Regions from separate parts of the Thalassospira sp. MIT1004 genome, predicted to be linked through region 2. Evidence: predicted binding sites of a transcription regulator. Region 2 holds the regulator's gene; each other region holds the start of a gene.
The links. Region 2 encodes LexA, which represses DNA repair genes until DNA is damaged. Its sites were predicted from a motif close to ATGTTCTANTTTGGTTC; they were not measured.

Region 1: a site for LexA is predicted at 2,665-2,681, ahead of BC440_RS03060 (Y-family DNA polymerase). Genes of this name have one in related genera too.
Region 3: a site for LexA is predicted at 3,744-3,760, ahead of BC440_RS21460 (PA0069 family radical SAM protein). Genes of this name have one in related genera too.

Annotation. Positions count from the first base shown of each region.
Region 1 is NZ_MCAO01000005.1:90,609-98,695, forward strand. It holds gene BC440_RS03050 (APC family permease) at 1-4, shown strand, start outside; gene BC440_RS03055 (heavy metal translocating P-type ATPase) at 47-2,413, shown strand; gene BC440_RS03060 (Y-family DNA polymerase) at 2,743-3,912, shown strand; gene BC440_RS03065 (DUF4276 family protein) at 4,010-4,660, opposite strand; gene BC440_RS03070 (AAA family ATPase) at 4,654-5,817, opposite strand; gene BC440_RS03075 (hypothetical protein) at 6,008-6,562, opposite strand; gene BC440_RS03080 (hypothetical protein) at 6,588-6,866, opposite strand; gene BC440_RS03085 (hypothetical protein) at 7,049-7,453, opposite strand; gene tcmP (three-Cys-motif partner protein TcmP) at 7,498-8,087, opposite strand, start outside.
Region 2 is NZ_MCAO01000022.1:158,479-166,565, forward strand. It holds gene BC440_RS09310 (ComEC/Rec2 family competence protein) at 1-1,345, shown strand, start outside; gene lexA (transcriptional repressor LexA) at 1,419-2,126, opposite strand; gene moaC (cyclic pyranopterin monophosphate synthase MoaC) at 2,274-2,753, opposite strand; gene trpC (indole-3-glycerol phosphate synthase TrpC) at 2,774-3,571, opposite strand; gene trpD (anthranilate phosphoribosyltransferase) at 3,568-4,602, opposite strand; gene BC440_RS09335 (aminodeoxychorismate/anthranilate synthase component II) at 4,636-5,208, opposite strand; gene BC440_RS09340 (divergent polysaccharide deacetylase family protein) at 5,438-6,613, shown strand; gene trpE (anthranilate synthase component I) at 6,673-8,087, opposite strand, start outside.
Region 3 is NZ_MCAO01000047.1:83,276-91,362, reverse strand. It holds gene BC440_RS21485 (alanyl-tRNA editing protein) at 1-146, opposite strand, end outside; gene BC440_RS23020 (hypothetical protein) at 429-1,238, shown strand; gene BC440_RS21470 (hypothetical protein) at 1,323-1,844, shown strand; gene BC440_RS21465 (tyrosyl-tRNA synthetase) at 2,206-2,484, shown strand; gene BC440_RS21460 (PA0069 family radical SAM protein) at 2,566-3,729, opposite strand; gene BC440_RS21455 (inverse autotransporter beta domain-containing protein) at 3,862-5,487, opposite strand; gene BC440_RS21450 (LysE family translocator) at 5,850-6,482, shown strand; gene BC440_RS21445 (hypothetical protein) at 6,501-6,686, opposite strand; gene BC440_RS21440 (L-lactate permease) at 6,691-8,087, opposite strand, start outside.

The sequences.
Region 1 (8,087 bases), on a different contig from region 2:
TTGATAAACCGCAGTGACATTGAGGCATAACAGCAGGAAGCAGACCATGTCTGAGCATCATCATAAAAAGCACCAGCATAATCACAGAACGTCGGATCAAGCAGAACATGCAACCGATCCTGTTTGCAGCATGTCGGTCACGCTGGATTCCGATACACCACGCTCACCGTACGGCGATGAGACATATTACTTCTGTTCCCAGAAATGTAAGAGCAAGTTCGATAGCTCTCCTGAAAGCGTATTATCCGCAAAGGAAGAGACATCTGCTGCAAACAGCGCTTCGTCATCCGCTTCTCGCCGCTACACCTGCCCGATGCATCCGGAGATCATACGATCCGAACCTGGTTCCTGTCCGATCTGCGGAATGGCACTGGAACCGATGGATATACCAACAGAAAATGAGGAACCAAACCCCGAGATTCAAGACTTCAAAAAGAGATTCTGGTTAGGCGCAGCTCTTACGGTGCCGCTGATTGTCCTAACGATGGGGCCCTTTGTTGGTTTGGGTTTCATCCGAGAAATGATTGGAGAACGCGTTACTCTTTGGGTTGAGTTAATTCTTGGAACGCCTGTCGTCCTGTGGTCTGGCTTCCCATTCATGGTTCGTGGATGGAATTCTGTGGTGAACCGTTCTCTCAACATGTTCACATTGATCGGGATGGGTGTTAGCGCAGCTTATATATTTAGCGTCGTCGCAGTGATTTCTCCTGACATTTTTCCTGATGGATTCAGAGATGCACAGGGACATGTCGGTGTGTACTTCGAAGCTGCAGCTGTCATCGTTGTACTTGTGCTTCTTGGCCAACTGTTGGAATTGGGGGCTCGGGAACGAACCGGTTCGGCAATCAAGGCGTTATTGGGTCTTGCTGCAAAAACAGCCCGCATTATTGAAGATGATGGTTCTGAACGGGAAGTTCCTCTTGAAGATGTGACCGTCGGAATGAGCTTGAGAGTTCGTCCAGGTGACAAGATACCTGTCGATGGCGTTGTCGTTGAAGGACGATCGTCAGTTGATGAATCCATGATCTCGGGTGAACCCGTTCCAATTGAAAAGAATCCAGATGATGATGTAACCGGAGCAACAATCAACGGGAATGGCAGCCTGATTATCCAAGCCAAACGGGTTGGCAAAGATACTGTCTTGAGCCAAATCGTTGATATGGTCTCTAATGCTCAGCGAAGCAAAGCGCCAATCCAAAAGGTTGCAGACACGGTTGCAGGCAAGTTTGTGCCTGCTGTTATCCTGGTTGCTTTAGTTGCCTTCGTCGCTTGGGCCATCTGGGGACCAGATCCGTCATTGTCATACGGGCTTGTCGCAGCAGTCGCTGTTCTGATCATTGCGTGTCCTTGCGCTCTTGGTTTGGCAACACCAATGTCAATCATGACCGCTACCGGTCGTGGTGCGCAAATTGGTGTGCTCATTAAAAATGCAGAGGCCCTGGAGCGATTAGCGAAGGTCGATGTGCTCATCGTCGATAAAACCGGGACTTTGACAGAGGGTAAACCGAAACTAGCAGGTGTAATCGCTCAATCAGACTATCAGGAGGAGGAAGTTCTCTCTGTCGCTGCGGCGCTCGAAAAAGGATCCGAACATCCATTGGCTGACGCCATTGTTAGTGCTGCTCAGGAGCGCGGCTTGTCCCTTGATAAGGCAGAGGACTTTGAAGCTGTAACCGGTCAGGGCGTCACCGGAAAGGTGGATGGCAAGTCGGTTGCCCTAGGTAATAGTAAACTCCTTCAGACTCTCAATATCGATCATTCTGCTGTTGATAAAACAGCAAATGATCGGCGAGATATGGGGGAGACGGTAATGCATGTCGTTATTGATGGAAGAATTGCCGGGCTCATTTCCGTAGCCGATCCGATCAAGGACACGACGTTGGAGGCTTTAAAGGCGCTCAAGAAGCAAGGCTTCAGAATCGTCATGGCAACCGGTGACAACCAACGAACAGCAAAATCCGTTGGCAATAAACTTTCCATTGACGAGATTCGGGCCGATGTCTCCCCAGAAGACAAAGCCAATTTAATTATGGAACTCAAGGCTGAAGGCCATCAGGTAGCCATGGCAGGTGATGGCGTCAACGACGCCCCTGCTCTTGCTCAGGCTGATGTCGGAATTGCGATGGGTACGGGCGCTGATGTTGCAATTGAAAGTGCTGGTTTCACCCTCGTCAAAGGTGACTTGAGCGGGATTGTTAGAGCCCGAGAACTCTCGGAAGCAACGATGCGCAATATCCGGCAAAACCTCTTCTTTGCGATGGTCTATAACGCAGCCGGTGTGCCTGTTGCTGCGGGTCTGCTCTATCCGTTCTTTGGCATTCTCATCTCACCAATGTTTGCAGCTGCAGCCATGAGCTTATCCTCGGTATCAGTCATTGCGAATGCACTGAGGTTACGTCGAGCAAGTTACTAGCATCCCAATATTGACTGATTGGGCGAGGGGTGAACCAGACAAGGCTGACTTTAATACAGGACAGTTCACCCCTCGCCCATTTTAAATGACATACCATCCAGCACTCAGAACTTTAAATCTCTTCTGATCCGTTCCCAAAATTCATCTGTCGACTTTTTACACTTGGTAGCCAGAAATCTATTTTCATCGAATTAGTGTTGATGCACTTATCTTCTAACCACCTATATAATTTGACTGAACAGTTTTTGTGTGAACAAAAATAATAATATATTTGTATTTACTCTTTTAAATCAAAGCTCTGAATAATAACAAACTATATTAAATGTAATATAAACAATGACGGATGCGCGATCGCGCGTAGCGACGAGGCGAAAGCGCTGGGAATCAAAATGGGCCAACCTTTGTTCGAGATCCGCGACCTGGTACGTCGGCATAATGTGATCGTCAAATCGAGCAACTATGCATTGTACGGCGATATCAGCCGTAGAGTGATGACACTGGTTGCGAGTGAGGTGCCTGACAGCGCGATTTACTCGATTGATGAAATATTCATCGACCTCGACAATATGTCGATTAATCACGATCAATGGGCGCGTGATTTAAAGGCGAAGATCCTGCGTGAAACAGGCATACCGGTAGGTATTGGCATATCCACGACAAAAACGCTGGCGAAGATCGCGAACCGCTTGGCAAAGAAATCATTCAAAGCTGATGGCGTACTGATGCTGAAGGATCAGAAGTGGATTGATCTCGCCCTCGAACGAACCGAAGCAGGCGATGTCTGGGGCGTGGGCCGAAAATTCGCCCAAAAGCTCGCCAGCATCGGAATTACCACTGCCCTTCAGCTCCGCGACATACCGGATCAGGCAGCACGACAAATGATGACAGTGGGTGGCTTGAAAACCGTGCGGGAGTTGCGCGGCATATGCTGCTCGGATCTCGATGACAGCCCGGCACAGCGGGAAACTGTGTGCGTGTCCCGATCATTTAGCAAAGAAATTGACGACAGGGAAATGTTGAAAGAGGCGCTTTTGTCTTTTGCCGGTCGGGCCTGCGCAAAACTGCGTCGTCTGGAACTGGTGGCGTGCCGGCTTCAGCTTTTTATTCTGAGCAACCGCTTCAGAAGTGATCGACCACAATTCTCGAAAGGGTGCGAGTTGACATTAACCCCCGCAAGCAACGACACCCGGCAGATCTGCAAGCATGTCGGCGAGAATATTGGTCGGATATGGCAAAACGGCCTTCAGATAAAAAAGGCGGGGATTTTGCTGCTGGATCTGTGTCGGCCGGAAGATGCGCCCAGAGATTTGTTTTCAGGTTCATGCAGAACGGAAAACCCTCTCATGCAGGCACTCGACCAGTTGGAAGTCCGGTTTGGCAAGGAAACAGTCATGACCGGGCGATTAGCCAGGAGAAGCGGCCCGGACTGGTTCATGACGACAGATAACAGATCCCCGAACTATACGACGCGATGGCAGGACATTCCGACAGTTCGATAGCCTTCAAGAAAAGGGGCACCTAATGTAAACCCCTTTTCTATCTTACCATAGCCAAGATTAAAATGATTAGGGAGTGCTTCGAAAATAACCGAAAGATCTAGGCTCCCTCCTGCCCCCCCATCTTCTTCTTCAGCTCATCAACAAATCGCTTTGCCCAAGGCGCACCACTCATCACGACATCCGGATCTAGTGCTCCAAGCAATTTAAAGGAATGCTGCCCCTTGCCATATTGAGACTTAGTTCTGCAATCTTTAGTAGCCTCAGAGAGAGATTGGAACACCTGCGCCTTCCTCACTTTTTCCGATGGATTCTGAACTGAGGGCAGCTTGCCTGCCTTGAAATCCTGACCGAAGAAGTCCTTCAAGCATTTTCGATCCACCAAAAACCAGCTTTCCATACATTGGGTCATCAAGTGGCAATCAGTGTCCTTCACACCGTCTGGCTTGTCCCATCCGTCCCCTTCGCGAAGCTTCAAATGTTTCCAAGGCTGCCAAGTATCCGGATTCCCTGCCTCATGTTGAGGTGATACTTCAGTTTCACTGTCTACAAGCAGAACGGCATCTTCACCGTTTGAGACCGCCGTACAGTAGGACTCATAAGCATTCTGACGACCACCACAGGCAACTATGCGAGGTTTTTTTCCATCAAAACCTGCTTTACTAAGAAAGTTTGAGAAACTTTGGCGACATTCGGCTTTTAGCGCTGAGACGTCGCCTCCCCCCTCTACATATAACTTTACAGTTACCACCGTGTTCCCCCAATTTCACCACGCGTCCAAAGCTGGCCTAATCTGTACTTTTCTAACCAAGGCTTCAGTTTTTCGGCATTAAGACGCGTTAAAGAGGTTCCACTGTCGGTTTTCTCCGCAACAAGAACTGACTCCGGAGTATCTGACATGGCATCAACCAATACATCGGAGTGAGTCGTAACAATAAGCTGCGTACGGTTCGATGCCTCTTTAAGAAGCTCCGCCAACTTAGGTAAAACATCTGGATGTAACCCGAGCTCCGGCTCCTCAATACATATTAACGGAGGAGGATTTGGATGACACAAGATAGCTAACATGCAGAGATATCGAAGTGTTCCGTCGGAAAGCCTCGTTGCCGGAATTGTAAAACGTCCCTCATGAAAGAATACCTGTACCGTCCCGCCCTCAATCTGCACATCGAAGTCATCAATTCCGTCATAAAGGACACGCAAAGCATCAAGGAGTTTCCTTTTCATCTCCGGCTCCCTGCGAAGGCGATTCAGAACCAATCCAAGATTACTACAATCAGCCTCTAATAAATCATTTGGCAAATCAGCCTTCTGCGCTAAACGAGGAGGGGTGTAACGGCCAAAACTCCACTCTCTATAAAGACGCATCTTGGCGAAGTTATTGCCCAGAAAAGTGAGTTCAGGGTATTGGTCAGGGTCTTTACGTTGTGAGAGAATTGAAGCCGTTGGATCAATCTCCTCGTACTGCAAACGTCGCTCATTCCCCTTCACGTTGAGGACCCCATGACCGTTCTCAAAGTGGTAATAAAAATAAGGCTTCTCGTGACCCGCATCAGGCTTCTCGTTCTCAATTCTCTCATCAAGAATTTCGAACCGCTGTCCGACCTCAGTAAAGCTTAAAACATATCGTAGATTTGTCGGTCCTTTGGGATATTCAAAAACTGCATCAATTGTTGCAACGGGAAGTTTCTTTATAGCCCCTTTCCAGAGCCAATCACGCACACCTCCACCATCGCGAATTGGTGTAAGCAGTTCCTTTGGCGCAGATCGAATTAACTCAATCGCTTCGATCAGATTAGACTTTCCAGAACCATTTGGACCGACTACGACGTTTAACGGCCGGAGTTGGATCGCTTCGCTTGAAGTTCCATAGCTTAAGAACCCGGTCAAATTAATGGATTTGAGCAAATTAATTTCCTCCAATCAGTGCAATGCCGTTAAGTTCGGTCATATGCGGATTCCCTCTTATTAAAAAAGCACTCAAAGCAAACCGCCAGAACAAAAGTATTCGGACATTTTGCGGGCTCGAGTTCAAATGACTGGAAAATGTCTCGACACGATCGCCGTCGACAGAAAGCAGCATTCATCGTCTTACAGACTATTGTTCAGAGCTCCTCGGAGCCCATCCCTGATATTCAGTGTGTCGCTTTTTAATGCCAGCATAAACTGCAAAAATCAGCAGGAGAAGCAAGAGCATCGCGGGAGAGTCGAAAAGGATTGCAATGGTAACGACAAAAATGCCTAGAAAAATCATCGGGGCAAGTACCGAGCCTTTCAGATAAACCTTGTAAGCCCCACACATATGGCAAGTTGTAGCACCGGGGTTCAGTTCGGATTTGCAGTGAGGACAAAGTTCTTCCCGGCCGATAATCGGCTTCACCTCTGAACCAGCCATAGAATAGCCACGAGCCCTATTGTGCAACTGGTCCAGCTTTAGCTCGTTTATCAAACGATCCTTGTCAAAGGAGCAACCATATTGCTCTGCAAGAGCAACCAGTTCGGCCGGATCAATACATGCGTTATGGGTTGTACCTTCCTCAATCAATGGCGTAGCAGCCCCGCGCTCGAAAACCTGCAGAAAAAAGGTTTGGAGTGGATTGTCCCACCCGATCGCGACTTCGTATTTTCCTGAGTCCAGGGTGCAGCGGCTCATTTCGTATTACTCATTACAGGATGTTCTATCGATAGAATTTGGCGTACATCGCATCTATAACAGCGTCGGTTCTGCCAATCTTGCGCATGTGCTCCACTATCCACATGGGAACAACACTTTCCCGCTTAACCCCTCGCAGCTGAATGTGTAGTTCCTTCCATTTTTCCGGGACAGGAGCATCACTTCCCTTCGTCACCCAACTCTCAAACTCTTTACGGTCATCTCCCTGCAGCGCATTCCATAGAATTGTTCTCGCCGGGGTCCAAGCAGTAGGAGCAAAGGCTCCATTATCGGTGTCAGACATAATTCGCCCTCTGGCTTAATACTAGAATTATGCAAAGCATGAAATCGTGGCGTCTCATACTGCAAAGTGGGTACAGCTTTAGTTTCCCACTGACCTCAAGTTATCTTTTTTCGTTTAGCCAAGCCTTAAACTACAAACGGAGTTAACAACATTCCCAAAGCAGTCAGCCATATATTACACGGCTATTGACACGGAAATTGGTCCCGAAGTCCGATATAAAGCACCATTGGAACAAACGCCGAATCAATTTCAGGATTACTAGGCCTCTTCGCCGTGACCGCGTTGTAAATTATCGAATAAAGACCGTTATGGTCCAAATATAGTTCATCTGGAATGCAGAATTTTGGATCCCCAGAGTATTTATTAGCAATAAACACCCCCTCAAATACACCTTGCAAGTAATCTATAATTTGTGCCTTTTGGGGTGTCATTTGAGAATCTGAATAAATCGAGAAAAATTGACCCACACGAATTGAAGCATCGGCATTTCTTGATATTCCAACAACAAACAACGACACGATAAAAATCGCTTTTATCAACTGAAAAGTAGCCTTAACTATCGACTTTTCTATATAATATTTTCTCATCACATCTTTCTCAGCAGAGGAAAACGGCTGGCAGCACTCAGGGGTTAATTAAGCGGAAAAAATGTTCCCTGAAGAGGCAGCACCAATCTGTCGGTGATTTCAATTCTAGACCCAATCCTCTTTGATGTGCCTTTCTTCGATATAACCTCAACCTCTCTGGATAGAGCCAATTCCTTAATTGCGGAGAACAGATCTTCGTTGGTTGCGGCAGTCCGATTGCCGATCATTCTTAAAAAATGCTCCACGGGTAACTGGCGTTCTTTCATATGTATGCTGATCTCTCGGGGTACCTCCCCCAATAATTCTTGGATCATTTTTTGTTTATCGTGTGCGGCAAAGTTAAACAGAGCATCCTTTGCCTCCAACAATCGAGTATCAAACCCCAATGAAAACAAGCTTCCTCTTCCTAAATGCCTGAAACTGTTTTGTGCCTGCCAATGTACTCCGAGCATTTTATCTCTCGCAGCTTGGTGCCGGGACAGGTGCGCAAACATCATCCAGCGGCTGTCTGTTGGCGACCAAAGCATGAAAGGGGTGAAGTAATCGGCCCCGGATCCCATTTGAATGTTCGCCATCAGAGCACGCTGAGAAATCAACCTTCCCAATGCGGGGTCGTGCTTATTTGCATTCCACT
Region 2 (8,087 bases):
CAGTGCGGAAATTGCCGATGATCTTCGCAAATCGGGATTGGCGCATCTTCTGGCGATTTCCGGGCTGCATATGGGGCTTTTAAGCGGGACGGTTTTCTTTTTCCTGCGGTTTGGCATGGCGGCCATTCCTGCCCTTGCGCTGCGGTTTCCGATCAAGAAATGGGCGGCTATCGGGGCGATGGGCGCAGCCGTGATCTATCTTGGCCTGTCAGGGGCCAGTGTGCCGACGCAGCGTGCCTTTGTGACGTTGACGATTGTCTGGATTGCGTTGCTGCTGGATCGGCGGGCGATATCGTTGCGGCTGGTGGCGTTTGCGGCGCTGGTTGTTCTGATCCTGCGGCCCGATGCGGTATTGGGGCCAAGCTTTCAGCTTTCCTTTGCGGCGGTAACGGTGCTGGTGGCGTTTTATGATGGTCCGGGCAGACGATGGTTTGACAAGTCGGTGGATCGGTCATGGCTATTCCGGCTTTGGCTGTTTTTTGCCGGGCTGGTGATGACCGGGTTGCTGGTTACGGCGGTGACCGCGCCGATCATCGGGTTTCATTTCGGGCGGATTTCGATGATCGGGATCGTGTCCAACCTGATTGCCATTCCGGTGATGGCGTTCTGGGTGATGCCGATGATTGTGGCGACGCTTGTTCTGATGCCGTTCGGAGCCGGGGGACTGGCATTGTGGTTGATGAAGCCGGGACTGACATTGTTGATTGAAACCGCAAGCCTTGCCGCCGATCAGGCCTGGGGGCTTTGGCATGTCGAGCAGTTTAGTGCCGTATTTGCCATCGGCATCATGATGGCGATGGCCTGGTGGCTGGTCTGGCGGGGGAACGCGATTGCCCGGTTTGCTGTCATTCCGCTATGCGTGGCGATTGCGGCGCAAATCCTGTATCGCCCGGCGGATATTCTGGTTTCGGGGGATCAGGAAAGCTGGGCAATTCGCGACAGGGTGCGCGACAAACTTGTCCTGCCCGAAGGCATTTCGGATTTTCAGCAGTCGGTCTGGATGGCGCGATTTGGTATCGCCGATCATGATGCCGGCAATGTCATCGAAAAATGCGACGCAACGGTTTGTTCCGTCAGGATCGCCGGACGGCAGGTGATCATTGCCAATGATCTTGCCAATCCGTTCTATGCATGCCGCCATGGCGATATGATCATCAGCCTGAAACGCGATATGCCGCGTGATATCTGTGCGCCGGATGTGACTGTCATCGATGATGACCTGTTGTGGTGGCAGGGGGGCGTCTCGGTTGCGTTGCGGCCCGATGCCGCCCCGGTGATCGAAACCGTGCGTGAAACGTCCGGCATCTGGCCGTGGATTATCATCGGGGGCAGGGTGGTCAAATAAAAAACGCCGCCGGGCAAGGCCGACGGCGTTTCTTTCGGTTTCTTTCGGTTTGTTCGGTTTATTCGGTATTCTATCAGTATTGGCGGAGCAAACCGATCAGACGTCCCTGAATGCGGACACGATCAGGCGACAGCGCGCGCGTTTCATAACGCGCATTGGCCGGTTCCAGCAGAACTTCGCCACGGCCACGTTTCAGGCGTTTCAGAGTGGCTTCGGCGTCGTCGACCAGTGCGACAACGATGGAGCCATCATTGGCCTGTTCGCAACGCTGGATCAGGACGGTGTCGCCATCGAGAATACCGGCATCGATCATCGAATCACCGGAAACTTCAAGCGCATAGTGATCGCCGGTTCCCAGAAGCGCTGCCGGGACCTGCACCATTGTGGTCTGATCGCGAAGGGCCTCGATCGGGGTACCCGCCGCAATCCGGCCAAACAGCGGCAGGGAAACGGATTCACCCGATTCCGAAAAGGCCGAAGGCACGGTTGCCGGCCGATGCGCAGCCTTTCGCGCGGAGGCGATAGAGGTAACATTGTTGGGCGTTTCCGCCGCGTCGTCATCATTATTATCCGGAAGACGCAGGACTTCGAGCGCGCGGGCCCGATGGGCGAGACGGCGAATAAAACCGCGTTCCTCAAGCCCGGTGATCAGTCGATGAATGCCGGATTTGGATTTCAGGCTCAGGGCTTCTTTCATCTCGTCAAAAGAGGGTGAGATACCATGATCGCGAAGGTAATTATCGATATAGACCAGCAATTCGTATTGCTTGCGCGTCAGCATGATTTTTCCCGAACCTGTAATAAGAACAAACCGAATACATGAATGTTCTACTTTGGTTCTGCTTGTTCGTCAAGCACCACAACCCGAAAAATCACCGTTTAAGGGCATTCTTTCGGTCAAGAAACGAAATTTGGGTATTTCCAGGGATCAGTCGGCGGTGAAAGTACCCGACTTTCCGCCTTCCTTGTGGGCAACGCGAATATCGGTAATCCGCATGGCTTTATCGACCGCCTTGCACATATCGAACACGGTGAGTGCGGTAACGGAAACGGCGGTCAGGGCTTCCATTTCCACCCCGGTTTTGCCGGTGGTTTTGCAGGTCGCGACAATATCTACCGCATCGGTGGCAGTTGCGAGTTCCAGCGTGACTTCGACCGAGGTCAGGGGCAGGGGGTGGCAAAGCGGGATCAGGTCAGCGGTTTTCTTGGCGCCCATAATCCCGGCAAGCTGGGCGATGCCAAGAACATCGCCCTTTTTATGGCCGCGTTCGGCAATCAGCCGGGCCGTTTCCGCCGACATCAGGACACGGCCCTTTGCGATGGCGACGCGCGCGGTATCGGTCTTGGCCGAAATATCGACCATGACGGCGTTACCAGCGGCGTCGATATGCGAAAGTTTGTCTGCCATGCCTGTGTCTTGTTCCGTTATCAGGCCGCGAGGCCAAGAATATTGCGGGTGGCGGCGGTGACGTCGTCCTGACGCATAAGACTTTCGCCGATCAGGAAGCATTGCGCGCCGACCTTTGCCATGCGGGCGAGGTCATCGTGCGTGAACAGGCCGCTTTCGGCGACCAGCATCCGGCTGTCATCAACCATGCCAGCGAGTTCTTCGGTCGTGGTCAGGGAGACTTCGAGCGTTTTCAGATTGCGGTTGTTAACGCCAAGCAGCTTTGATTTCAGTTTCAGGGCGCGTTCGAGTTCCGGGGCGTTGTGCACCTCGATCAGGACATCCATGCCAAGGCTGTTTGCGGCGTCTTCAAGCTCGGCGGCCTGGGCGTCTTCGAGGGCTGCCATGATCAGAAGGATGCAATCGGCACCAAGGGCCCGGGCTTCGGTCACCTGATAGGGATCAAGCATGAAATCCTTGCGCAGGACCGGCAGATCAACCGCGGCACGTGCCGCGATCAGATAGCTGTCATCGCCCTGGAAATAGGGGATGTCGGTCAGGACCGACAGGCAACTTGCCCCACCGGCCTTATAGGCCTGTGCCAGAACGGGCGGATTGAAATCCGGGCGGATCAGGCCCTTGGACGGGGATGCCTTTTTAATCTCGGCAATCAGGCCGTAACGACCATCCGCAACCGATGTTTCAAGCGCCCTGATGAAGCCGCGCGGTGCGGATTGTGATCTGGCTGCGGTTTCGAGGTCGGCAAGTGACTTTCGCGCCTTGCAGGCGGCGATGTGGTCGCGTTTGTCGTTACAGATACGTTCGAGTACGTCGCTCACGCTGCGGTCCCCTGATTGGAAATGCGGACTAGTGCCTGCAGGGTTTCTGCGGCTTTGCCAGAATCGATTGCGGTGCGGGCCTTTGCGATGCCATCGGCAAGATCGGTTGCGATGTCGGTCACCACAAGGGCGGCTGCGGCATTCAGCAGAACGATATCGCGATAGGCGCTTTTTTTACCGGCAAGAAGATCGAGAATGGCCTGCGCGTTTGTCTGGGCGTCGCCGCCTTTAAGCGCATCAAGGGTGACGATTTCAAGGCCGTAATCTTCGGGGTTGATTTCAAAGGTCGTGACTGCGCCGTTTTTGACTTCGGCGACAAAGGTCGGGCCGGTTGTTGAAATTTCATCAAGGCCGCTATGACCATAGACAACCCACGCATGTTCCGAACCCAGGCGGTTCAGCACATGGGCAATCGGTTCGACCCATTCACGGGCAAAAACGCCCATGACCTGGCGTTTGGTTTTGGCCGGGTTGGCCAGCGGTCCCAGAAGGTTAAAGATCGTGCGCGTACCCATTTCAACGCGGGTCGGCATCACGTGACGCACCGCCGAGTGATGGCGCGTTGCCATCATGAAGCACAGATTGATTTCCTTTAGCGCCTTTTCGAGAAGCGCCATATCGGCATCAAGATTGACGCCAAGCGCCAGTAGGACATCAGCCGATCCCGATTTTGACGACGCCGCGCGGTTGCCGTGCTTGGCAACGATGGCGCCGCAGGCCGCCGCAACGATTGCCGCCCCGGTCGAGATATTGAAGGTGCCGCTGCCATCGCCACCGGTACCACAGGTATCAACCGCATTGGGCGGGGCTATAATGCCGGTCGCCTTGGAGCGCATGACACGCGCCGCCCCGGTGATTTCATCGACCGTTTCGCCGCGCAGGCGTAGCGCCATCAGGAAAGCCCCCATCTGCGACGGCGTTGCCTGACCGGACATCAGAACGTCGAAGGCCTGCTCGGCCTGTTCTTCGTTCAGTTTTTCGCCATTTGCGACTTTGGCCAGGATCGGCTTCAGGTCATATTCAGTCGACATGCGGGTTTCCTCGGTTAGCGGTCCGGTGCGGTTTCATGCGCCGGGGAAGTCTATAAAATTCTTCAAAAGGGCATGGCCATGTTCGGATGCGATGCTTTCGGGATGGAACTGGACACCATGAATCTGATGCTGTTTGTGACGCAGCCCCATGATCAGACCATCCCCGTTTTCCGCCGTGATTTCAAGGCAATCGGGCAGGGTTGCGCGATCAACAACCAATGAATGGTAACGGGTCGCTTCAAACGGGCTGGGCAGGCCGTTAAACACGCTTTTGCCTTCGTGCACCATCGCATCGGTTTTGCCATGCATGCATTCGGGCGCGCGCACGACATTGCCGCCAAAGGCCTGACCGATGCCCTGATGACCAAGGCAGACGCCAAGCAGCTTGACCTTTCCCGCCGATGCCCTGATCAGATCAAGACAGATACCCGCGCGATCCGGATCGCAGGGACCGGGCGAGATCACGACGCCTTCGGGCTTTAAAGCCAGCGCATCATCAACCGAGATTTCATCATTGCGGCGGACGTCGACCTCGGGACCGAGTTCGCGCAGATAGTGCCACAGATTGAATGTGAAGCTGTCGTAATTATCGATGAGGAGATACATCGTGGCGCCGGGCTGTGAATATCAGATCGGGCAGAGAATAAACGGCATTGCCGCTACGTCAAGCGATTGCAAAAACCATTTTCCTGCCATTGTTCGCGGTCTTTGTTTGCGGCTTTAACAGGGTGCTAACCTGATCGGGTTTAAAAGCTTCCAAACACAAGCCGGGATAATTGGCGTATAATCACCATATGGGTAACACGACCCAGCAAACGAGACTGGAGACCAGAGCGTGGCACGCCGGGCACAACCCGCCAAAAAGAAAAAAGCGGCACCGCGAAAAACAGGCCGTAGCAAGGCTGCACCGAAAAGAAAATCGGGCGGCATTGGCCGCTTCATGCTGGGCGGTGCGATTGTTGCGGGGACCATTTCGGCATTCATTGCAGCAGGCAGTATGCTTGAGCTGGATCGCGCATCGCGTGATCTTGGCGAACGGGCCGCTTCCGAACCGGAATATACGCCGACACCGGCCCAGGTACCGGAAAGCCGCAATTATGATTTCAGCGAAAGCAACGGCAATCGCGACCGGACCGGATATATGGTCGGTGAACGTGTGCCGGGTGAAAAAACTGCGCCCGAAACCAGACAACCGCAGAAGGCACCGGTCACAAAGTCGCCTGAACCTGCCGTGTCGCCCGATACCGGCGGGATCAGCGGGGGCGCGCATAGTGATGGTCCGCCGCCATGGCAGAAATTCACAGCCCTTACCCCCGATACGGGAACCGCACCGGTTATCGCGATTGTGATTGATGATGCGGGCCTTGATCAGCCGCGCACGGCGCGCACTATAGGGCTGCCCGGGCCGGTGACGATTTCCTATCTGCCCTATGCGCGCGACCTTCAGCGTCAGGTGAATGATGCGCGCGGGCGGGGGCATGAAGTGATGCTTCATATGCCGATGGAGCCGTCGTCGGCATTGGTCGATCCAGGTCCGCATGCGTTGCGCACCGGATTTGACCGCGACAAGATATTGGGCGAGATGACCTGGATGCTGGACCGGTTTGATGGCTATGTCGGTGTGAATAATCACATGGGCAGCAAATTCACATCCGATCCGGAACGCATGCAGGTGGTGATGGAGGTGATGAAATCACGCGGGCTTCTGTTCCTTGATTCCAAAACCAGTGCCAAGTCGGTCGGATTTTCGATGGCACGCCAATATGATGTCCCGGCGCTTGAGCGCGACGTGTTCATTGATGACGCCGATGATGCCACCAAAATTGCCGAAATGCTGGCCCGGACTGAAAAAGTTGCCACCAATCAGGGATTTGCGATTGCGATTGGCCATCCGCGCGACCTTACGCTGGAAGCCCTGCAAAAATGGATTCCCGCCATTCAGGCCAAGGGATTTGTTCTGGTGCCGGTGACCGACATCCTGCGACGAACAAGTCCGAGTGCGACAGGTTGATAAAGAACAAGGCCCGCAAATGAAGCGGGCCTTGTTCTTTCAATCCGAAATGCAGGAAATCAGGCAAACCGATGGGCTTCGCGGGCGGCGGCCATCAATGCGCCTGCCTTGTTCTGGCATTCCTTGTGTTCGAGTTCCGGTTTGCTGTCTACGACGATCCCGGCACCGGCCTGAATATGGATCTGTTCGTCCTTGATGACAGCGGTCCGAAGCGCGATGCAGGTATCCATGGAGCCATCGGCGGAGATATAGCCGATACAACCTGCATAAATGCCGCGCCGGACCGATTCCAGTTCATCGATGATTTCCATGGCGCGGACCTTTGGCGCGCCCGATACCGTTCCAGCAGGGAAACCGGCCTTGAGCGCATCCATCGCATCATATTTGTCGTCGATCTGACCGACGACGTTCGAGACGATATGCATGACATGGGAATAGTATTCGATCTGTTCGCGGTCGGTGACGCGCACCGTACCGGGCTTGGACACACGGCCGACATCATTGCGCCCAAGGTCAAGCAGCATCAGATGTTCCGAACGTTCCTTGGGATCATCAAGCAGGTCCTGGGCCATGACCTTGTCGTCATCGGGTGTCTTGCCGCGCCGACGCGTTCCGGCAATCGGGCGAATGGTGACTTCGCCGTCGCGCAGGCGGACAAGGATTTCCGGGCTGGCGCCGACAACCTGAAACCCGCCGATATCAAGATAAAACATAAAAGGTGACGGATTGATCCGGCGAAGGGCGCGGTAAAAGGCGAAGGGCGGCAATTGATAGGGCAGCGTGTAGCGTTGCGAGAGCACGACCTGAAAGATATCGCCCGCGCGGATATATTCCTTGGCCTGATCGACCATTTTATGAAAACCGGCCTCGTCGACGCTGACCTTTGGGTCGGGCAGGGTGTCGGGGGCGGATTTGGACCGGCGATCAAGGAACAGGTTGCGCTGGAACTGCTGCACGACATCATTGAGGCGCGCACAGGCCAGATCATAGGCCGCATCGGCATCTATTCCGCTTTCGGGGCGGACCGGGGTTACGACGGTGACGGTATCGGCGATGGTATCGAAGCTTGCGGTGACCGTCGGGCGGATAAAGATGCCGTCAGGGACGCCGAGTTCATCCGGGTTGCTATCGGGCAGCTTTTCCATAAGGCGCACGGTGTCATAACCCATATAGCCGACAAGACCGGCGCTCATGGGTGGCAGATTGTCGGGCAGGGCGATGTGGCTTTCGGCGATCAGCTTTTTGAGGCTTTCAAGCGGTGCATCGGGTTCATCTTCGAACGCATCGGCATCGGCAAGGGCGCGACGGTTCAGTTCTGCCTTTTGGCCAAAGCAGCGCCATATCAGATCGGGGCGCAGGCCAAGGAATGAATAGCGTCCGCGCACGGCACCGCCTTCGACAGATTCAAGCAGATAGGTGTTGGGCATGCCTTCGGCGATCTTGAGAAACGCCGAGACGGGCGTATCAAGATCAG
Region 3 (8,087 bases), on a different contig from region 2:
TTGAAAATCCCGACATCGCCGGTCTGGCCACCTGCGGTGGCGTAAAACACGGTCTGGTCCAGTTCGATGCCGCGGTCGGAAATCGACATGATTTTGGCGTCACAGTTCTGGCGATAGGCATCTTCGCGAAACAAAAGGCGGGTCACAGACTCCTCCATGCTTGGTGGCGATCAGATCATGCGACCGTCAGATTGCCGCCAAAATCGGGGAGGCGGCGAACGTGCCCTTGACGGGGCGGGGTAAGGTTACGGTGACGGTCCTGTCTGAAATCTTGCAGTGAAATCATGGTGCTGCGCGAAGGCTTGGTTTGTCGAGGAGTTTTTGTGAATGTGATATTTGTATAAAGTGATACATAATTTCGGGATTAATGTTGATAAATGTACGAAATGTATGGTATCCCCTTGGCCCAAATTGGGGGTGAAAGAAACTTGGCTGCTGTTATTCATGTCAAATTGACGGGCGAAGGTGATTTCGGACCGGTGGATCTCGAATGTGCGATCCCGCCTGCGCGCCTGCCTTTGGTGATGGCGGCCCTGTTTGGTTCTCCTACCAGTTTGCGGGCGGGGGCGGCGCAAGGGAGTGGTGCGGTTGATCATGGGGCAGCTTCTTCTTCGGGGGCTTCGATGTCGCCTGCTATGTCGGCTGCCACGTCCTCTACCATGTCATCTGCGGCATCATCTCCGTTTGTGCCATCTTCGTCATTCGGGCCTGGTGGCTCTTTGCGGGAGATGCCTGCTGGCGGGCAATTCCCTTTAACGGCGCGATCGGATCGATCCGGCACGGCTCTTTCTCCGGCCCGGTCGGCTATTGCGGGCGAGGCTGAATCTGGACCGGAAAACATACCGGGGCAGGTGGCCGCGCAGGCGACAGGGCGCGATTTCGGTGGGGCCGGTCTGCTTGGCGAAGGTACTGCGGATGCGATTGATCCTGCGAACTTCCTGATTGGATATATCGGCAATCTGGGCGATCTGATTGCCCTGCTGCAGCCACGTGGATTTGCCGAAACCATCCTGATTGCGGCGATCTGGCTGCATTACCGTGATGGGCGGAGCTTTGTGACGCGTGACGATATCCGGCGGTTGCTGCGGCGGCAGGAACATCTGCGCATGCCCCGGAATTTTGGTCGTGATTTTCATACCGCAATCACGCGGGGCTATATCGAACCGGTCGACGAGGATGGGGGATTTGCCGCGACCGGAACCGGGTATCAGTGGTTTCGTGACGCCTGTATTAAATGATACAAAAATCCGATAAAGTGGTTGACGTTATGTATTGATAATGTATCATTATTGACGTGGGACAAGAAAACAGGCGGGGACAAAATGCGGGAATGGGAAGTACGGACAAGCTGCAGGGTCTGGCGTGGGCGATATGTGATCCGTGGGGGCGTTGATCGCATCGCCAGTGATATCGTCAGCCTGCAGCAAAGCCGTTTTCCGGGGATTGAAACCGGCAAGGTTTCTCTTCGGGTGGTGACAATGGCAGTGATGGCGGTTCTGGCCGAGGAATGCTGCGAAGACGGCGTGACGGCAGCGGAACTTTCGTTTTTGCTGACCACATGCCTTGGTCGACCGATTTCGCCGACCCGGATCGAACGCGAAATGGAAACGCTTTCGGGGCTGGTCTGGTCCGGGCCGTGGGGGGCGGAAACGCTTTATGTTCTTGAAAAGCGCGGTCTTCGCTTTTTTGAAAGCGCGCGCATGATGGCGATGAACGACACCGACGCCAAAAACGAGGATTTGACAGAATATACAGGCGCGGAGGAAGGCGGGGTTTTGCCGAAGATCGATCCGTCGATTACGGCAAGCCCCGCCCCACACGCCCGGTACCGGGTGGTGGGATAAACCGCCATTATCTGGCTGATAATCAACACCCGCCTAACGGCTTTGCCCGGGCGGGTGTTTTGCTGTGTGCAGCATTGAACTGGTGCCCCGGTGGGCTGTTCACAGCAACTGCATCTGCCGGTTGGCATTCGGGCGGACAAAGCTGCTGCAATCAGGCTTGACCTGACAGCATAAGGTACGTAATGATTTAAAGATGGAAAACATTGTTACACATCAGAACGCCTATTTTACGTCGTGCACATAGCGCGGCGCCTGTTGATGTGTTTGTAAATTAAACCAAGACCGGCTGCCCCAGGGCGGCCTTTGTTTTTTCCATAAACCGGTTTGCCCGAGGTGGCCCCACCAACAAGGAAACCGGAAAATGACCCATATCTCCCTTGCGGATCGCATGCCGACACTTGATTTCACACCCAATGCCCTGAAAGACGGGGTCGGTGTGGTGCCGCTTATTCTGATGGCGGGGTTTGCCGATACCATTGCGGCAGCGAGCGCGCTGGTCGCAAATGGTGCTGTCATGATCGAGGACAAACAGATTGTGGATCCTGATCATCATATCCTCAGTTACGCGTTTGATGATGGCGAGGTATTGCGCCTTACCGTTGGCGGCCAAAGGACAATGCTGATCCGTCGTGCGGAGTGATTGGGGCGGATTGATCGGGTTGATGTGCGCCTGTCGCGCGAGCAAGGCTTGGGTGTGAGGAGGGCGATGTCGCTGGTGATATCAGAACAGCGACATTTGCCCGTTCGCGCTGGGGCGGACAAAGCCGCTGCAATCAAGGTTGAGCGACCGGCCGGTCATGCCGTGTTTTTTGCGTGCAGCATCAAACCGTCTGGCGATCAGGTCGGCAATCGGGCCGGTGCCGCGCATGCGGGTGCCAAATTCGGATTGATAGCGTTCGCCGTCGCGCATCTGGCGGATCAGGGACATGACCTTTGCCTTGCGATCAGGATAATGGGCCGCAAGCCATTCTTCGAACAGATCGGCGATTTCAAGCGGCAGGCGGACGACGATGTGGGATACGGACGTTGCCCCGGCGTCATGAACCGCGGCAACCAGATTTTCGATTTCCATGTCATTCAGGCCGGGAATGATTGGCGCGCACAGGACCGTGACGGGGATACCGGCATCGGCAAGTTTGCGAATGGCATCAAGCCGACGGTGCGGGGCAGAGGCACGCGGTTCGAGAAGGTTGGATAATCTGTGATCAAGGCTTGTGACCGATATTGCGACCGACGCGCGGTTTTTTGCGGCCATTGGCGCGATCAGATCAATGTCGCGGGTGACAAGTGCGCCCTTGGTGATGAGTGAGAACGGATGCTGGCAATCCGATAGCACCCTGATGATTGAGCGGGTCAGCTGTTTTTCACGTTCAACCGGCTGATAGGGATCGGTGCTGGTGCCAATGACAATCGGGGCGGGCATATAGCTTTTGACGGCGAGCTGTTTGCGCAAAAGGGTCGGGGCGTCGGGTTTCCAGAACAGTTTTGTTTCAAAATCCAAGCCTGGCGACAGGCCCAGATAAGCGTGGGTTGGCCTGGCAAAGCAATAGATGCAGCCATGTTCACAGCCGCGATAGGGATTGATCGAACGGTCAAACGGCACATCGGGGCTTTGATTTCTGGTGATCACGCTGCGCGCGCCATCAATGCCAAGGGTGGTGCGGATGCGCGGCGCGTCCTGATCTTCCATCAGGCTGGTCATCCAGCCATCATCGACCGCCTGATGGATATGGCGTTCAAATCGGCCATCAATGTTCGATACCGCCCCGCGGCCCTTTTGTCGGCGCGCGGGCAGCAGATCCGGATCAAAATCCGGATTGATCCAGCCTTCGCCCGGTTGGGCGGTTTCGATGTGATCGGGTGTTGGTTCGATGATGTTTCGCATATGTTCAAATTATAGAACAAAATAGGAACATTCAAGCGAAATACGCAGTGCCCAGGTTGCCCGCGCAGATGTCAACGCGGACAGCGGCAGGCCGTTGATTTGACATCATCCGGTTATCAACAGCATTCCTGATTACGGGCAGGTCGGCGTTGCTGTCGTGAAACTGATGGAGCCGGTGTTTGTCCCGCCACCGACATTGCATGTGCTTACATTGCCGCTGTTACCGGCGCCGGAGAGATTCGTATTGTTCAGGTTAAAGAAGATCAGGTGGTTGTTTGTCGCCCCGCTGACATTGAGTGTGTTGTTCTCGAAGACGAGATTGTCTGATCCGATGACTGACAGGGCATAGGCAAAGGTATCGTTACTGGTGGCTGTGATCGTATTACCGCGAATGACGGTGTTTTGTGCGTTTCCGATAACCTGTATGCCAAAGGACGTGTTGCCCGTAGCGTTGCTGGTCAATGTGCTATTGATGATTTCGACGTTATTCACGCCGTTGATCCGCACTGCTGTGGTCGCACCCGCGGAGGTGGTTGAGACAGTAACGCCAACAAGGCGACTATTGTCGGCCATGTTGAAAATATGGCTTGGACTGCCAAAGCCGGGCGGAGTGCCGCCTTGGCCGCTTAGGCTGGCACCCGGTGTGGTGATGGTCAGAGTACGACCGGAAGGTGTTTTAACATCAAGATTGCCCGTTCCCATGATGGTTTGGCCGTTTTGAACATCAAGGCGGCTGTTCACGTTGGCAAAACTGCCATTCAGGACCACGGTCGAATTGGTACCGGCGGATGAGATGGTCGTGGCGAGGTCGGCACTTGCTGTTGTTGCGCTGCTGACAAGCGTGATGGTGTTGCCGTTGGCCGTGCTTGTTATTTCCTCCGCCGTGGTGAATTGCCCAGCCTGACTGACGATATCAATGTCGCGCATGATCGGATCGGTCATGCGGCGTTCGATAGCGTTCAGGCGCGGTTTGGGATTGTCGCCAAAATCCTGAAGCGGGATGCGCAGGCGGAAGCTGGCAAAGCTTTGTGTGCCGCGCGGATCGTCATGCTGGATTTCAGCCCCCAGCGAAAAGCGCGAGCCTTGCCACAGGAACGGTATTTCATCAAAGGTCAGGTCAAGCCGCCCGCGAGGTCCCTGTACCGTGTCCACATCGTCGTCGGTAAAGCGATAGCCGCCTGCGTAAAGGCGCAATTGTTGTGGTGCCGTGGCTTCAAACAATGGTGCGCGCCAGCCGATTTCGGCATCAAAACCGCGAAGGGCGCGTTCTTCGCCCTGACGGTACATGATCGTGGTGCCGGAAAAATCCACCGTGCTCAGACTGTCTTCGATATAGCTTGTCTTGCCGACCGGCATATAGGCATTGGCGCGAAAATCCCAGTCAAGCGAGAGGGCTTCGGCCCCGAAAGTCACCTGATTGAATTTGTTGTCATACGCGCTGTGGCGGCGATCAAAATAGCCATAGCCGCCAATATTCCAGCCGCTATCAAGCATCTGGCGAATGCCGACACCGAAATTGCCTTCGTGACTGTTGGCATCATCCATCCGTGCGCGGATATTGGCAAAGGTCAAGGTATCGTCATCCTGCCATAGCGGAATGAACAGATCGGTTTCGCCAAGGTTGCGGTCTGTGCCTGCCTTGCCTTCAAGGTCGATATGCGGTCCCCATTTGTTGCCGCCATCTGCGTCCTGAGCATGCGCGGATGGCGCGAAAGCGACGGCGCAGCTACAGACAAATCCAACCGCATATTTTTTCATTTTTGTCTTCAATCATTTTGATCTGGCTTATGCGCGGCAGGAAAAATCGCTGGCATTTTGCGCATCAGTCAGATCGGCAGTTAAGCCAGTTCATGAAATGGAAGTCCGAGGATTAGGGGATTTGCGCATGGGTCGCCACAGCAACGGCAGGGATGCGATATTTTCCTGCGCGAAGTGGATATCCATTGCGTTTTATGGATAGGAAACAGTGCGAGGTGCGCAAAGGCGGACTATTGAGCCCCGTCTTTTGTCGACCTTTTAAATTGCCTTTTCGATTGTCATGTATCGGTACAATCGCGCGCTTGCCGGTTTTGACAATCCATCTATAGTTTCGTGGCCACCCTTTTTATGGAGCCATTCCGATGGATTGGACACAGTTTGTCAGCTTTACGCTTGTCACCGCCCTTCTGGTGATGTCACCGGGCCCCAATGGCGTTCTGATTGCCAAAACCGTTCCGACATCGGGCCGTGCGGCAGGTTTTGCCAATGTTGCCGGTTTCGTGACCGCCTTTTACTTGCATGGCACATTGTCGATTTTGGGGATTTCGGTGATCCTGGTGCAGTCGGCGCAACTGTTCATGATGGTGAAGATTGCCGGTGCGGCATATCTTTGCTGGGTCGGGTTCAAGGCGCTGCGTGAGGCGTGGCGCGGGGTTAAAACCGTTGCCGAAGTGGCCCCGGCCAAACGCCGCAGGACGCTTCTGGTGGCGTATGGCGAGGGGTTTCTGACCAATGCGCTTAACCCCAAGGTATCGATTTTCTATCTTGCGGCATTTCCGCAATTCATTCCGGTCGGTGACGGGGCGATTACATCGGCCTTCATGCTGGTGTGTGTGCATGCCAGCATCAATATCATCTGGTTTTCGGCCATGATCATTTTGCTGTCGCGCCTGAGCGGGATGGCGCGCAGTGGATCGTTCCAGCGCGCATTAAAGGCCGTGACCGGCAGCGTGTTTATTGCGTTTGGCATCAAGCTTGCGATGTTCCGGCCCTGATATCGGGCCGGGATCGCATTATTTCTTGATGGCAATCAGCGCCATGATGGCCGCGAACAGGCCAAACAGAATGCCGCCCACCGGAATATCAGAGAGGATACCTGAAAGGGCGGCATCTTCGTTTATCAGGGCTTCGAACGCGACCAGCGGCAGGATCAGGGATGCCAGAAACAGAAAGACCGGATTGAACAGTTTGTTTTTCATGGTCTTATCCCCCGATCATCGCAATCAGCAACAGGCCCAGCGCCATGAAGCCGCAAAGGGCGGTCAGAAGCACACCGGTTTTCAGCACGACCGATAATACCGGTCCTTCCTTGCCCGAAAGCCCGACCGTCGAACAGCCGACCAGGATTTTTGACGGGGCCAGCATGCTGCCAAGCGATGCGCCGGTTGCCTGTGCGGCCAGAACAAGGGCGGTGGAAATGCCCGAAAGTTCGGCGGTGTGGCGCTGGAACATGCCAAAGACCACGTTGGAATTATTCGTGCTGCCGGTCATGAAGGCACCCAATGCCCCGATTGCCGGGGCTACCACCGGATAGGCGATGGCAAAGGAGCCGGAAAACAGCGCAGCACCGCCTTCGGCCAAGGCATAGGTCATGCCCGCGTGATCCATAATAATCGCAAGGCCAATGACCGGCACCATGCCGATGCTGGTCGGAAGGCCGCTTTTGGCCGTGCGTTGCCAGATACGTCTGGCGATGCCGTTGTCATAGCGTCCGCGAATTTTAAAGAAGGCAAAGCTGATGGCGGCGGTATAAAGCAGCAACGCGCCCGGATGGCCGAAAATCGCAATCGGCTTGGCGCTTTCGGCATCGATATTCCAGCCGAGATCGGTTGAAACCGCCGGGAAATCGAAGGTCAGGCGAAGGCCCGACAGGAAATCCTCGACCGGGGGGATGAAAGTTGCGATGCCGACAATCACCATGAAAACGAGATAGGGGGTCAATGCCTCGATCAAAGGCATGTGATGATGGTCGTCGTCTTCGGTGGTTTCGGCAACGTCATCGGGATGGGGTTTCCAGAACCGGGTGACGATGATCGAGGTGACAAGCCCGGCAATCCCGGCAGTCAACCCGCCCAGTGTCCAGACGCCGTAATTCGCCATCAGATATTGAACGACACCCATGACCCCGGCAATCAGCACAAGCGGCACGATCCGGCGACGCACGGTGCGAAAACCGCCATCCAGCCACAGAACCGCCGCCCCGCAGGTAAAGCCCGACAGGCCAAGCAGAATGGCGGAATAATGCGTCAGTTCGGTACCGGGAATGCTGGTAACGCCAATCAGGGCCTCGAACGAGGTTGCCATATTGCCAAACAGCACCGACCAGCTATGGCCGATCATCGGGGCTGCAACCGCGATGACGGGCGAGAACCCCATGCCGAGCAAAAGTGGCGCGATCACCGCAATCGGCACACCGAACCCGGCGACACCCTGCAGGAAGGTGGCAAACACATAACCAAGGATCAGCAATTGCAGCGGGCGATCGTCGGTTAACTGGCGGATGGCCCGCCCGATGGTTTTGATTGCACCGGCTTCTTCGGCAGCGAAATAAAGGATCAGAGCGGCCCAGACGATATAAAGAATGTATAGGGCCAGCATCA